2 regions of the Lysinibacillus sp. FSL K6-0075 genome follow, and region 2 is predicted to be linked to the other one. Evidence: a T-box and tRNA genes for the amino acid it is inferred to sense, from the RefSeq annotation. Region 2 holds a T-box; the other holds one or more tRNA genes.

Region 1 (6,800 bases), 1.1 Mb from region 2:
TATTCCACTCTGTCAGTTTGTTTGATGAATCCTGAATTACTACTCAAGACAAACCTGGATTGGATTTTTGATTTAGAATCAAAATAAAATTATAGTCACATATTGTTTAAGAATCAATATCTTCCGATTCTTCGGTTGATGTATTTTTATCAGTTGTAGTGCTCTCATCTGTCACATCAGGTTCTTCAGTAGGAGGTGGCGTTTCCTCTGTAGAAGCTGGTGTTTTCTGTTGTTCTTCTTGCTCAACCTTTGTAATATCTGCATTCACTTTTATTTTCTTGTCAGATATTTTTGTCACACCATCTGGTAATTTTACATCAAATTCATAAGTTTTGGACTCAGTAATTTTTGACAGGTCCACTGTTATTGGAATAGCCGTTAAACTGTCAATAATTGATTTTCTACCATACACTTTAATCATTTTCGGTGTAAATGTTAATGAATTGATAATAATGTCTTCCGCCGCTTGCCCTGTTTCCTTGAGGACAACTGGGATCTCTCGACTGTACTCCCCTATATCTACTTGAACCTTCACAGTTGCAGGGTCAATAGTCACATCTAACTTATTTAAATCTCGATCTAATACTTTTACCGCTGCTTCCTGCGAGAATGATTGCTTCAAGCCTTGCTCCCCTGTAACAGTTGCTTTTACATAGCTAATGCTTTCAATAGCACTTTTTGCACCCGTTACATAAACAGTTGGTGGATTGGCTGTCATATCTTTTAATATATAACCTTCTTCGATTAGACGATTGTTCATTTCAGGGTCCACTCGGAACTCCTGCGTGACCTTTTCCTCAATATTTACATGGACGGTTGCAGGGTCTAATGTAACCTTTAACTTGTTTGAAATATTTTCGTATTGCAGTTTGACATCATGCTCTCCTAGCAATAAATTGCTTAAGTCGGCAAATATAGAAAAATCCTTAGCCCCTTTAGCTTTTAAAACCAATGCCATCGGACCTTCTATCGTTACATCTACGGTTTCAGGTAAACCCGTCACAATAAGATTCTCATTATCATAATAAACATCTACTGGAACATCGCGAATGACATCCGTTTGTTCATTTGAGGTAGCTTTATTTAACGGTGATAACTCGGTACGAACTGAGAAAAAAAGCAAAAATGCCAAAAATAGCGCGATGATTCTTAATACCCAAGGGCTATCCATCATTTTATCCATTCTTTTTCCCCCTCCAAGTCAACTTAGAGGATGCATTTGATTCTTGTGCTGATCCGAACCACATTTTTCGTAATAATGTTTCGAACTCCTCTAGAGAAAGATTTCGATGGAGATTACCATTTAATGTTATGCTAATTGCACCTGTTTCTTCTGATACAACAATGGTAATAGCATCTGTGACTTCACTTAAGCCAAGAGCAGCACGGTGGCGTGTCCCTAACTCTTTTGAAATAAATGGGCTTTCAGATAAAGGTAAATAACAAGCTGCTGCCGTCACTTTATCTTTTTGCATAATAACCGCCCCATCATGTAGCGGCGTATTTGGTATAAAAATATTTATCAGTAATTCTGATGAAATTTCAGCATTTAGCCCTATACCCGTTTCAATATATTCATTAAGACCTGTTTCTTTTTCAATGGAAATTAACGCACCTATTCGACGTTTGGCCATATAACTAACAGATTTCTTCATAGCCTCAATAAGCCTTGTTTGTTCCTCTTCTTCTTGACTAGATGAGCGTTGGAATAGCTTCCCTCGCCCAATTTGTTCCAAACCACGTCTGATTTCCGGTTGAAAAATGATAATAATCGCTAGGAAACCAAACTCAATAACTTGTTGAAGCATCCAGCCAAGTGTTTGTAACCCTAAAAGGTCTGTTGCAATTCGCGCAATAATAATGACGAATATTCCCTTAAGTAATTGGACAGCCTTCGTACCTTTAATGAGGGTTAAGACTTTATAAACAACGTACCAAACGAGCAGTACATCAATGAAGTTAATAACAATATTCACAGGCGTTAAATCCGTGAAATGTTCGATAATTTGCACGTGGCATCCCCCACTTTTCATTACGAATCCATACACATTCAAGTATATCACATTCTTAACAAATGTAACTTTTTTCAAATAAAAAGTCTACTCAGAAGAGTAGACCTTTCAGCCTCTCACGTGCACTATTTTTTAGGACGTATAGAGTGTTATTTAGTTTCTTCTTTTTCCTCAAATGTCATGGCTGTCTTTACAGAATTTTTAATCGTATACCATAACCATTCAAATACTTCGTCAATTTCTTCAATTCTCCCTGAAACTACCGCTGAAGATGCCATATATTGCCCGTTAATCACTGTGACGTTGCCATCAACTTCACCTTCAACAATCAAATCGCCATTTTTCACAACAATATCACCTTTCACCACTTCTCCTTCAGGGACAATCACTGTTTGACCATCAACAACTAAATTAGGTTGCTTGGTCACTGAGAAATGCTGGTCATCCATGAAGCTACCCAATAATGTAGCACTCATAAATAAGCAAAATACTGCTGCTGCCACAAAGAACGGATGCCGGCGAATCCATTTTTGTATACCTACTCGACTTTTTGGTTTTGGTAAACGAGCCATCACTGCTGCTTCAAAATCCGGAGGCGCTGTAATATGGGAAGCACTCTTCACAAAGGCGATTGTTTCACTCAATTCTTGCATCAACTGTTTACAATCATTACATGTATGCAAGTGTTGTTTCAACTCTTGCTCATGCTCACGACTAATGTCACCGTCTAAATAATCATGCATATAGTCTATCATATGCTCTGGACAAGTATTCATGACGCTCCCCCTCCTACAGATTGTTTAATTGCTTACGTAATGCCTCACGTCCGCGGTGAATCCTCGTTTTCACCGTTCCAAGCGGCATATCTAAAATCTCGCTAATCTCTTGTAACGATAACTCTTCTATATATTTCAATACTATAACCGAACGGTATTTATCCGGCAATCGTCCAATTTCATATTGAATGCGATCTTGCAGCTCCATTTGTTCTAACTGCTCCTCTGGTAGCTGGTCGTCTGCTGCGATTTGCGAATACATATCAAGACCTTCTGTACCAGCTACTTCTGCATCTAAATAATAATCCGGTTTCTTTTTTCGAATACGGTCAATGCAGAGGTTTGTCGCTATGCGATAAAGCCACGTCGAAAACTTTCTTTTCTGATCAAATGTATGCAAGTTCATATAAGCACGTACAAAAGCTTCTTGAGCAATGTCTTCAGACTCTTGTTTGTTGCCTAACATTCGATAGCATACTTGGTACAGTTTGTGCTGATAGAGACTCACAATATCGGCAAATGCGTTTTGATCGCCTTTAAGCACTTGTTTTATTCTCTTATTTACTAACGCATCCATTGTGTTAACTTCTCCACCTTTACAACTGTCTTATACTATACGACGCACCGATAAGAAAAGTTTCGTTTTATTTCAATTATAGCAAAAGATTTTTATGCAATGTGGCAACAGGCAATTTTTTGTCAAATTTTCTTTAAACTAGTGTTTCCCCAAATAAAGATCCCATTAATGCAACAGCTACATTTGCTGTCGTATTCTTTTCATCTAAAATAGGATTTACTTCTACAAATTCTGCTGAAGTTACCATCCCTGATTCTTGTAACATTTCCATTGCTAAATGGCTTTCTCGGTACGTAATCCCTCCTGGAACTGGTGTACCAACTCCTGGCGTATAAAGTGGATCTAGTCCGTCTAGATCAAGTGATAAGTGTAAGCCATCAACATTTCGTTCCTTTAAATAAGTAAGTGCATCTTCCATCACACGTGTCATGCCAAGTCGGTCAATCTCATGCATTGTATATACTTTAATTCCTTGTTGACGAATCAATTCACGCTCTCCAGGGTCTACTGAACGAGCTCCAATAATAATAACGTTTTCTGGCTTAATTTTTGGCGCAAAGTTGCGAATTTGGACTAAACGCTCATGTCCTAGCCCAATACTAACTGCTAACGGCATTCCATGTATATTGCCTGAAGGTGTTGTTTCAGGTGTATTTAAATCTGCATGAGCGTCATACCAGATAACACCAAGGTTTTTGTAATGCTCACCTAATCCAGCTAATGTTCCAATAGCAATACTATGATCTCCCCCAAATACGAGTGGGAACTTTTTCTGTTCTACTACTTCATGCACACTATTTGCTAAAGCAGTGCTAACGTCTACAACTTCCTCTAAATTAAGTAACTTTTCATCAACTGCTGCGTCTGCAAGCTTTTGACTAACACGAATATCCCCTTGATCTTGTACCTCGTGTCCGATAGCTTCTAAACGTTCAACAACACCTGCATAGCGAATAGCACTTGGTCCCATATCTACGCCACGGCGTGTTTGTCCATAATCTGTTGGTACTCCAATAATAGAAATATTAAGTTTATTCATGTTTTTATACCCCCTAAAAGTTATAAGACTATTGTAAAGCCTACATACCACTTGGCTCAACTCGACAGAAAGTTGCATATTTATTCAATTGTAAATAGCATAAAAAAATCTCCTACTGTTTTCAGTAAGAGATTAGTTATCTGTAGTTAATATAACACTTTTGAATAATTTTTATTCTAAAAAAGTGAGCCATGAAGGACTCGAACCTTCGACCCTCTGATTAAAAGTCAGATGCTCTACCAACTGAGCTAATGGCTCATAAAAGAAAAAATGGCTGGGGTACTAGGATTCGAACCTAGGCATGACGGAATCAAAATCCGTTGCCTTACCGCTTGGCTATACCCCAATCATTTATAAAACTGGTGGAGGGGGACGGATTCGAACCGCCGAACCCTAAGGAGCGGATTTACAGTCCGCCGCGTTTAGCCACTTCGCTACCCCTCCGAAATAACACAATAAGAATGGTGGAGGATGACGGGCTCGAACCGCCGACCCTCTGCTTGTAAGGCAGATGCTCTCCCAGCTGAGCTAATCCTCCATAGAGACAGGTGTTATATCACAGTTTATTTTCTTTATAAAGCCTATGTTTTAAATGGTGACCCCTACGGGATTCGAACCCGTGTTACCGCCGTGAAAGGGCGGTGTCTTAACCACTTGACCAAGGGGCCATTATTATGTCTTAAACAAGACAAGAATTATAATAACATTTTTAATTCATAATTGCAATACTTTTTTCATAAATTATTTTATGTATTATAGTACTTAAAATAGGGCAAAAAAATGGCTCCGAAGGCAGGACTCGAACCTGCGACAACCTGATTAACAGTCAGGTGCTACTACCAACTGAGCTACTTCGGAACAATGCTATTCACTTTGGTTTTAGACAACCTCTTAAGTACATTTATTATTATAGCAAGCATTATAAATAATGCAAGTCATTTTGTGATAATTTTTATATTTTTTTGTCGAAGTTTGCCTATATATCCATCTGAGAGCATAAATAGTTCTCTATTAAATCTAATATTTCTCTTTAACGTATTAAATATTGTTGCTGTATATTATTGTAATTGTTAAAATAAAAATAGTTTTAAGAATTTTCTATCAAATTTCCCAGGGGAGGAATGTTCAGATGGTATCAAACGATTTAATTGCACCTGAATTTTATAACATCACAGAGGAATTAGAAAAATTTTCGCAAGATAGTGATCGCCAAGCAATACGCTGGTTAAATACACAACAAGAGAGACGTACAGTGTCTTATGTGGAGCTCATTCAAAAAATGAATCAATACGCAAATGCTTTTACGGAGAAGGGGCTTCAAAAAGGCGATCGTGTATTAGTTATTATTCCTCGACTACCGGAAGCCTATTTCGTTTTTCTAGGCTGTTTAAAGGCTGGCATTGTACCTATCTCATGTTCAGAGATGCTGCGTGCAAGTGATTTAGAATATCGGATGGAGCATTCTTCTGCTAGTGCAGTGATTGCATATGAGGCATTTACTAGCGAAGTTGACCAAATTACTTCTTCTGTAGACACATTAAAAAATAAACTAGTCATCGGTGCTGCAAAAGGAGATTGGACTTCTCTAGATGACTTGGCAAGCTCGCAGCCAGCTACATTTACAGCTGTAGCTACTAAACGCGATGATATGGCATTCCTTTCCTATACCTCTGGTACAACTGGTAAACCTAAAGGTGTTGTTCATTCACATGGTTGGGGGTATGCACATATTAGAACAGCGGCTTCAAAATGGCTTTGTGTACGTGAAGGCGATCTAGTGTGGGCAACAGCTGCTCCTGGTTGGCAAAAATGGATTTGGAGTCCTTTTTTATCAACAATCATGCTCGGTGCTACAGCATTCGTCTACCATGGGGGATTCGATGCAAAAACCTATCTTCAATTAATGCAAGATGAAAAAGTAAATGTCCTTTGTTGCACACCGACTGAATACAGAATTATGGCGAAAATCGATAATTTACAAGTCTATAATCTATCATCTCTCCGTAGTGCCGTTTCTGCTGGTGAACCTTTAAATCGCCCAGTGATTGAAACGTTTATGAATCATTTTGGACTCAAAGTACGTGATGGCTATGGACAGACAGAAAACACATTATTAATCGGTACACTCGAAAACACAGAATTACGTCCTGGATCCATGGGTGTTCCAACTCCAGGTAATATTGTACGTATTATCGACAATGAAGGTAACGAAGCACCAGTTGGCGAGGTTGGAGATATTGCTGTTCATAAATCCTCACCAGCTTTATTTAAAGAGTATTATAAAGAACCAGAACGCACACAAGCTGCATTCCGTGGTGATTGGTATATTACAGGTGATCAAGCAAAATGTGATGAAGACGGTTACTTCTGGTTTGAAGGTCGTGGAGATGACATTA
Region 2 (6,800 bases):
TGATGATTCTGTGGCAGCCATTATGCTGGAGATGATTCAAGGAGAGGGTGGCGTTAATAGCGTCTCAGCAGAATTTGCTACAGCTATTGCAAAAGCCTGTGAGGAGCAAGGGATACTACTAATTATTGATGAAGTGCAAACAGGTATTGGACGAACAGGAACGCGCTATGCCTTTGAACAAACTGTATTAAAGCCACATATCATGACATTGGCAAAAGGCTTAGGTGGTGGATTCCCTGTGGGTGCAATGTTAGGGACTGCTGAGCTTCATGCTACATTTAGTCCAGGAACACATGGTACAACATTTGGTGGAAATCCTCTTGCGATGAATGTGGCACAAGCCGTGTTGAGTCATGTATTTGAACCAGCCTTTTTACAGCAGGTACAAGAAGTATCTGCCTATTTTGTGGAACAACTAAAAGCCCAATTACCTTCTAGCTATACCGTTCAAGGACAGGGTCTCTTGTTAGGGATTGGCTGTGGTGACACGGAAGTAGCGCCTTATATCTCGGCAGCAGAAGAGAGTGGTCTTTTGCTAGTGGGGGCAGGGCCAACTGTTATTCGTCTCTTACCTCCGTTAACGGTCACAAAGGAAGAGATTGATAAAGCAGTAGCTATTTTAAAGAGCATATTACCGTGATAGACTTCAGTTCAGCAATGCAAGTGAAGCATCAGCGGCAAAAACGCTGAGGCATAATGAATGAACAAAGAATCTGCTAATTATCTAGCAGATTCTTTGCGTTGTTAAAGCTATTGTAGCTGTTTTACTAATGTTGTCACTAATTTTGGTAGCCAATCTTCAAGCTGGCTAAATGTAAACCCTGCCTTCTCTGCTTTTGCGTTGGACATATACCAATCAGCAGGCACCCCATAAGGCGATGGTGATTCCTCATCGCCACCAATAAGGGAAATTTTTGCACGCTGACCACTCGCTTCTTCGATTAGAGCAATGAGGTCTTTGAGAGACATAGCACCAGATGCGGTAGCATTGTATGGACCTTCAATAGGCGTAACGCCAGCAAAATATAAAAATTCAGCTGCTTCCTCATCTGTAATATAATTCATCTTTGCATCAATGTTCGGTAAAGTAATCGGCTGATTCTGTAAAATACGTTCAACGTGGAAATGTAAACGACGTGTATAGTCATCCTCGCCCATCACAATGGGGAACCGTACAGCAACGACTGGGAATGAAGCTTCTTTAAATAAGACAGCCTCCGCTTGTCGCTTTCCTTCTCCATAAGAAAAATCCTCTTGATGTCCCATGCGAATTTGATACTGGAATGGATCAAAGTCTTCTTCCTTTTTCATCTTACCATCTACTTCATAGGTTGAAAGAGTAGAAGTAAAGACCAGCTTTTTCGTTTTCCCTTTTAATATCTCGCAAATTGCTTGTGCCTCGTTGGGCGAATAGCAAATATTATCATAGACAATGTCCCATGTTGTATTGGCTAGTGCCTGTGCTAGAGCATCACGATCATTACGATTTACTACTAACTGCGTAACATTTGTACCAAAGGGATTGCCACTTTGACCACGTGTTAAAATCGTTACATGATGTCCATTTTGAATACAAAGATCCACTAGCTTTTTTCCAAAAAAACGTGTGCCCCCTAAAATCAATACGTTCATATATTTCCACCCCTTCAAAATAGTAGTCCTCTTTATAATGACAAAAAAACAGACTTACTACAATTCATAAGTAATATGTAGTAAGTCTGTTATTTGATTATTTAATACAAATGCTTCTTGCTAGGGCATAATGGCTTATCGCCTTGATGTGTCAGGTGGAGGCGTGGTATTTTCTCCTCCGTTTGAGCCATCTCCAGGGTTACCAGAGCCCTCGCCATTGCTTCCGGATCCATTTCCATTATTGGAGCCATTGCCGTTGTTACCAGAGCCATCACCGTTATTGGAGCCATTGCCGTTATTACCAGACCCGTTTCCGTTATTGGAACCATTGCCGTTACTACCAGAGCCATTGCCATTATTACCAGACCCGTTGCCATTCCCATTAGTTGATGGCGTTGTAGGTGGTATTGGTTCTTGGTCGTTTTCCTCTGGGTCAGGTTCATTTTCACTACCGCCAGTAGAAACAACATTGGATTGAGGTGATGATAAGCCTGTAATATCTACAGCGACTACTACATAAGCTTGTCCACTAGCAACCGTAATGCTTTGTGTTGATTCTAGTACGGATGTTACAAGCGTATTACCGCCATTCGTAACGTTGTAGATACGATAACCAACAACATCATTCGATGACTCTGACCATGATAATGTAGAGCCATTTACTGAAGCTGAGACAGCTGCTGGTGGGCTGCCATCTGCTGGGAAATCAACAGCTGATACAGATGAATTCGACAATGTTGAATTCTTTGGTAACAGACTAGCAGGGTTACCGCCAAGTCTACCTAACATTCGTTTAATAAAGTCTTGATTAATGCCTGCACCACCTGCTTTGACAAATTCTGTTGGTGTATTTGGCAGGGCATTATAAGTTTTACCTTTAATCGTCACAACACTTGAAGATGCTAAGCTATCATCAGGTTGAGATGGTAAAAATACCTTCGCATTAAATAAATCGGAACGTACAAGACCTGCGCTAGCGCAAGCTGCAGAAGGGGCCATACCGGAAATGCCACAGAATGATGCAGTCACAACATTTTTAGGCGCCTTAAAGCTTGTTGGTGGATCGATTAGCTGAGGGTCCGCATCGTAAACGGCATTCATTAACGTACCCCAAAGCTTATTCACACGAACGCTTGGCTGTAAGTAGGTGTTGTTAAATGCATAAAGTGTACGAGGTTGATCATAACCCATCCAAACACCAAGGGATACATTTGGGTTATAACCAACTAGCCAAACATCTTTATACTCTTGAGAAGTCCCTGTTTTTGCAGCGAAATCAGAAGAGAATTTTAAGGTGTTTCGTGCCATTGTCCCTGTACCTTTAGTAAGAACATCACGTAACATATCTGTCACGATATAGGATGTTTCTGGGCTAAATACTTGAACAGGTTCTACCTCATGTTTGTAAATAATATTTCCTTCTTGGTCTTCGATACGATCAATCATATAGGCATCAATGAATTGACCACCATTTGCAAAAGTAGCAAAGGCATTTGTATTTTCTTCTACAGTAGTCCCTTCACTTAAAGCACCAATACCAGTTGCTAGGTTAGTGAAGTCATCTGGGTGTAATTTTGTGAATCCCATTTTTACTAACAAATCAGCGGGGCGTCTATTAATAATATCATTATATAAACGTAGCGCTGATATGTTTTGAGAGTCTGCTAATGCTTCACGTGCAGGAATAAGTCCTCGCTCATCACTTGTAATATAGTTGCTTGGACTCCATTTACCAATAGAGAATTTCACGTCAACTAATGGGCTACCTGCACCAATAACTCCATATTCTATAGCAGGACCATAAACAAGTAATGGCTTCATTGTAGAACCGTTAGAACGGTAAGCTTGTGTTGCGTGGTTTACTTGAATTGTTTTAAAGTCTCGACCACCGACAAAGCTTAAAATGCGACCTGTGGTATTTTCTATTAAAATACTACCTACCTGTACGGGCATCTCAATATCAATTTCTTCACCAGTAACAGGGTCTTTCCCTTTACCAGTATACGTATGTCCATAATACTGGAAGTCCTTTGCTGCTTTTTGCATCGCATCATACATATCTTTATTAATAGTTGAGTAAATGCGATAGCCCTTAGAACGAACATCACGATCTGCTAAAATCGTATATTTATCCTTTAATTTTTTTTCTGACTTTAAGCGCTCTGGGTCAATCCCATCATCTTTTGCTAGTTTTTCAGCAATAATGTCATTTGCACGAGCTTCAAGCTCATAAGTCAGCCATGGATAACGATCCTCCGCACGCATTTCTGGTCCGCGGAAATCTGCAGCAATATCATAGTTTAACGCTTCATTATATTGCGCATCGTCAATATAACCAGCTTCTTTCATACGATAAAGTACTGTTTTCATACGATCAATACCTGGTTTCAAAGCTTCTTCACTTTTCAGTTCACCTGTATTCGTAAATGGTGTATAAGCAAATGGTGCCTGTGGAATACCAGCTATGTACGCAGCTTGAGGAAGAGACAATTCTTTTGCTTTTACGCCAAAAATCCCTTCAGCAGCTGTTTCAACACCTGCAATATTTCGTCCTGAAGAGTTACGACCATACGGAATAATATTTAAATAAGCCTCTAATATTTCTTCCTTCGTCATAAAATGCTCTAAACGCATCGCCAGTAAAATTTCCTTAGCTTTACGTTCATAGGATACTTCATTTGTTAATACTTGGTTTTTAATAAGCTGTTGGGTAAGTGTAGATCCACCTGTTTGCGTAGCAGAATTTGTGACATCTTGTAATAACCCACGAATAACCGCTTTTGGTACAATTCCGTTATGCTCTCGGAAATATTCATCTTCTGTTGCCAGAACAGCATTCACAACCTCTGGTGCAACATTGCTAAGCGAAGTTTCACGTCGGTCTAAATCTGTCCGCAATTTCCCAATATAAATATCGTTGGCAAAATAAATTTCACTGGTTTCTTCATAACTAAAAATTTGATCGCGCAGCTCTTCTTTTGAGCGTAGCGGTTCTTCTTTTACAAGAGAAGCAAAATAACCAGCTCCAACTGAACCGACAAATACAGTACCAACCAATGCAAAGACTAAAAATAGTAAAAATAAGTTCCAGGTAACACTACCTGAAATACGTAATTTCTTCATCCATTTTTGTTCAAGTAATTCATCGATCTTTGCATTGATTTTTTCAATCCAATCTTTCAATGTATCGACCTCCTAAAATCTTGTCTATTATAGCACATATTGTTTTAGCACGAACATAGTTATTGACTTTGAAAAAGAATCGTATAGAATTATGTTTATAGTTTTCTGGTGATGAAGAGTTTGCAGTAGTGTCTATATTCCCTGTTTAGAGAGCCAGTGGTTGGTGAAAACTGGTCATAATGTAGAGACGAATTACGTGCTTGGAGCTTAGACGTGCGCGCCTGCGATAAAGGCGATTGAATGAAGTGGAAGGTGGATGACATCTTCAAGCTGGGTGGTACCGCGTTAGTTTGCAACTTAACGTCCCTGCATGCAATTGTTTGCGTGTAGGGACTTTTTTTATTTAAAAATGTCCATGCACGTAACGAATTTCAACCATTTTAGGAGGAATGAACATGACAAACGAATTATTACAAGATTTAGAATGGCGTGGTTTGCTCTACCAACAAACAGATGCGGAAGGTATGGCAAAACTATTAGATGAACAATCAGTATCTTTATACTGTGGTGTAGATCCAACAGCTGACTCCATGCATATTGGACATATTGTTCCATTGTTAACACTTCGTCGCTTCCAAAAAGTGGGTCACCGTCCAATTTTACTTGTTGGTGGTGCGACAGGGATGATCGGTGATCCATCTGGTCGTTCAGAAGAGCGTCAATTACAAACGGTAGAGCAAATCGATAAAAACGTTCAAGGAATCCGTAGTCAATTAGAACGTATTTTTGATTTTGCGGAAGATGGCAATGGTGCTCAGCTTGTGAACAATCGTGACTGGATTGGAAACATAAACACAATTGAATTTTTACGTGATTACGGGAAATTAATTAATGTGAACTATATGTTAGCAAAGGATACGATTGCTTCTCGTCTTGACACAGGAATCTCGTTTACAGAGTTTGCCTATACGTTAATTCAAGGTATTGATTACAATCATTTATATAATCACTACAATTGCCGTATTCAAGTAGGTGGCTCTGACCAATGGGGTAATATTACAACAGGTTTAGAGGTTATTCGTAAAACACACGAGGAAGAAACGAAAGCCTTTGGGATTACGATTCCATTAGTAACAAAGGCAGATGGCACAAAGTTTGGTAAAACAGCAGGTGGTGCTGTATGGCTAGATAGTAAGAAAACATCTCCATATGAGTTCTACCAATTCTGGATCAATGCTGCTGATGCAGATGTCATTAAATACTTAAAAATCTTCACGTTCCTTTCTCGTGAAGAAATTGAAGCATTAGCAGTCTCTGTAGAGGAGGAGCCGCATTTACGTAAGGCACAAAAAGCGTTAGCTGAAGAAATGACTCGTTTAATTCATGGTCAAGAGGCATTAGAGCAAGCCATTCGTATTACAGCAGCTTTATTCTCAGGGGATCTAAAAGCACTTTCAGCTGAAGAAATGAAGGATGCTTTTAAAGATGTTCCTTCTATTGAAATGGCTAAAGAGGACAAAAACATTGTTGATCTTCTTGTAGAAGCAGGCATTTCATCTTCAAAACGTCAAGCACGTGAGGACGTATCAAATGGTGCAATTAGTGTAAATGGTGAAAAGGTGACGGATTTAGACTATGTATTCGATGCGAAGGATCGTTTAGAGGATGCATTCAGCATTGTCCGTCGAGGTAAGAAAAAATATCATATGGTGAAATTTGTATAATTTCTATTAGCAAAACCACATTCCCAAAAACGAGGGGATGTGGTTTTTTAATCATAAGAAACTTGGAGGTTTTAATTGCTCATATTCTTTAGGATGCAGTATTTTTGCAAGCTTGATAGCACCTTCAATAAGTCGTGGAGAAGGGCGACAATACAGCCATTCTTCCATTACATGAAGCTGTTCCGATTGAACGGCATGTAGCTCTTTGGCATATGGACGTTTTAATAAATGAGCAGGTTGTATACGCTCAAATGCTACACCAACCCAAGCCATCATGATGTAGTCGGGCTTACGTTCAACAACATCTGTCCAATCAGTTTG

What was found. The T-box of region 2 lies ahead of tyrS (tyrosine--tRNA ligase). A T-box ahead of a tRNA ligase gene usually reads a tRNA of that ligase, here a tRNA-Tyr.
Region 1: it has a tRNA-Tyr gene. The T-box ahead of tyrS (tyrosine--tRNA ligase) is inferred to sense a tRNA for this amino acid. The anticodon was not compared.

Annotation. Positions count from the first base shown of each region.
Region 1 is NZ_CP151947.1:4,793,319-4,800,118, forward strand. It holds gene MHB65_RS24085 (CdaR family protein) at 107-1,183, opposite strand; gene cdaA (diadenylate cyclase CdaA) at 1,176-2,012, opposite strand; gene MHB65_RS24095 (anti-sigma factor) at 2,162-2,788, opposite strand; gene sigW (RNA polymerase sigma factor SigW) at 2,802-3,365, opposite strand; gene rocF (arginase) at 3,499-4,404, opposite strand; tRNA gene MHB65_RS24110 (tRNA-Lys) at 4,590-4,662, opposite strand; tRNA gene MHB65_RS24115 (tRNA-Gln) at 4,676-4,750, opposite strand; tRNA gene MHB65_RS24120 (tRNA-Tyr) at 4,765-4,848, opposite strand; tRNA gene MHB65_RS24125 (tRNA-Val) at 4,867-4,942, opposite strand; tRNA gene MHB65_RS24130 (tRNA-Glu) at 4,998-5,072, opposite strand; tRNA gene MHB65_RS24135 (tRNA-Asn) at 5,186-5,262, opposite strand; gene MHB65_RS24140 (acyl--CoA ligase) at 5,534-6,800, shown strand, end outside.
Region 2 is NZ_CP151947.1:3,692,219-3,699,018, reverse strand. It holds gene MHB65_RS18255 (acetylornithine transaminase) at 1-640, shown strand, start outside; gene MHB65_RS18250 (NAD-dependent epimerase/dehydratase family protein) at 751-1,632, opposite strand; gene MHB65_RS18245 (transglycosylase domain-containing protein) at 1,768-4,815, opposite strand; T-box leader at 4,918-5,126, shown strand; gene tyrS (tyrosine--tRNA ligase) at 5,211-6,479, shown strand; gene MHB65_RS18235 (cobalamin-binding protein) at 6,531-6,800, opposite strand, start outside.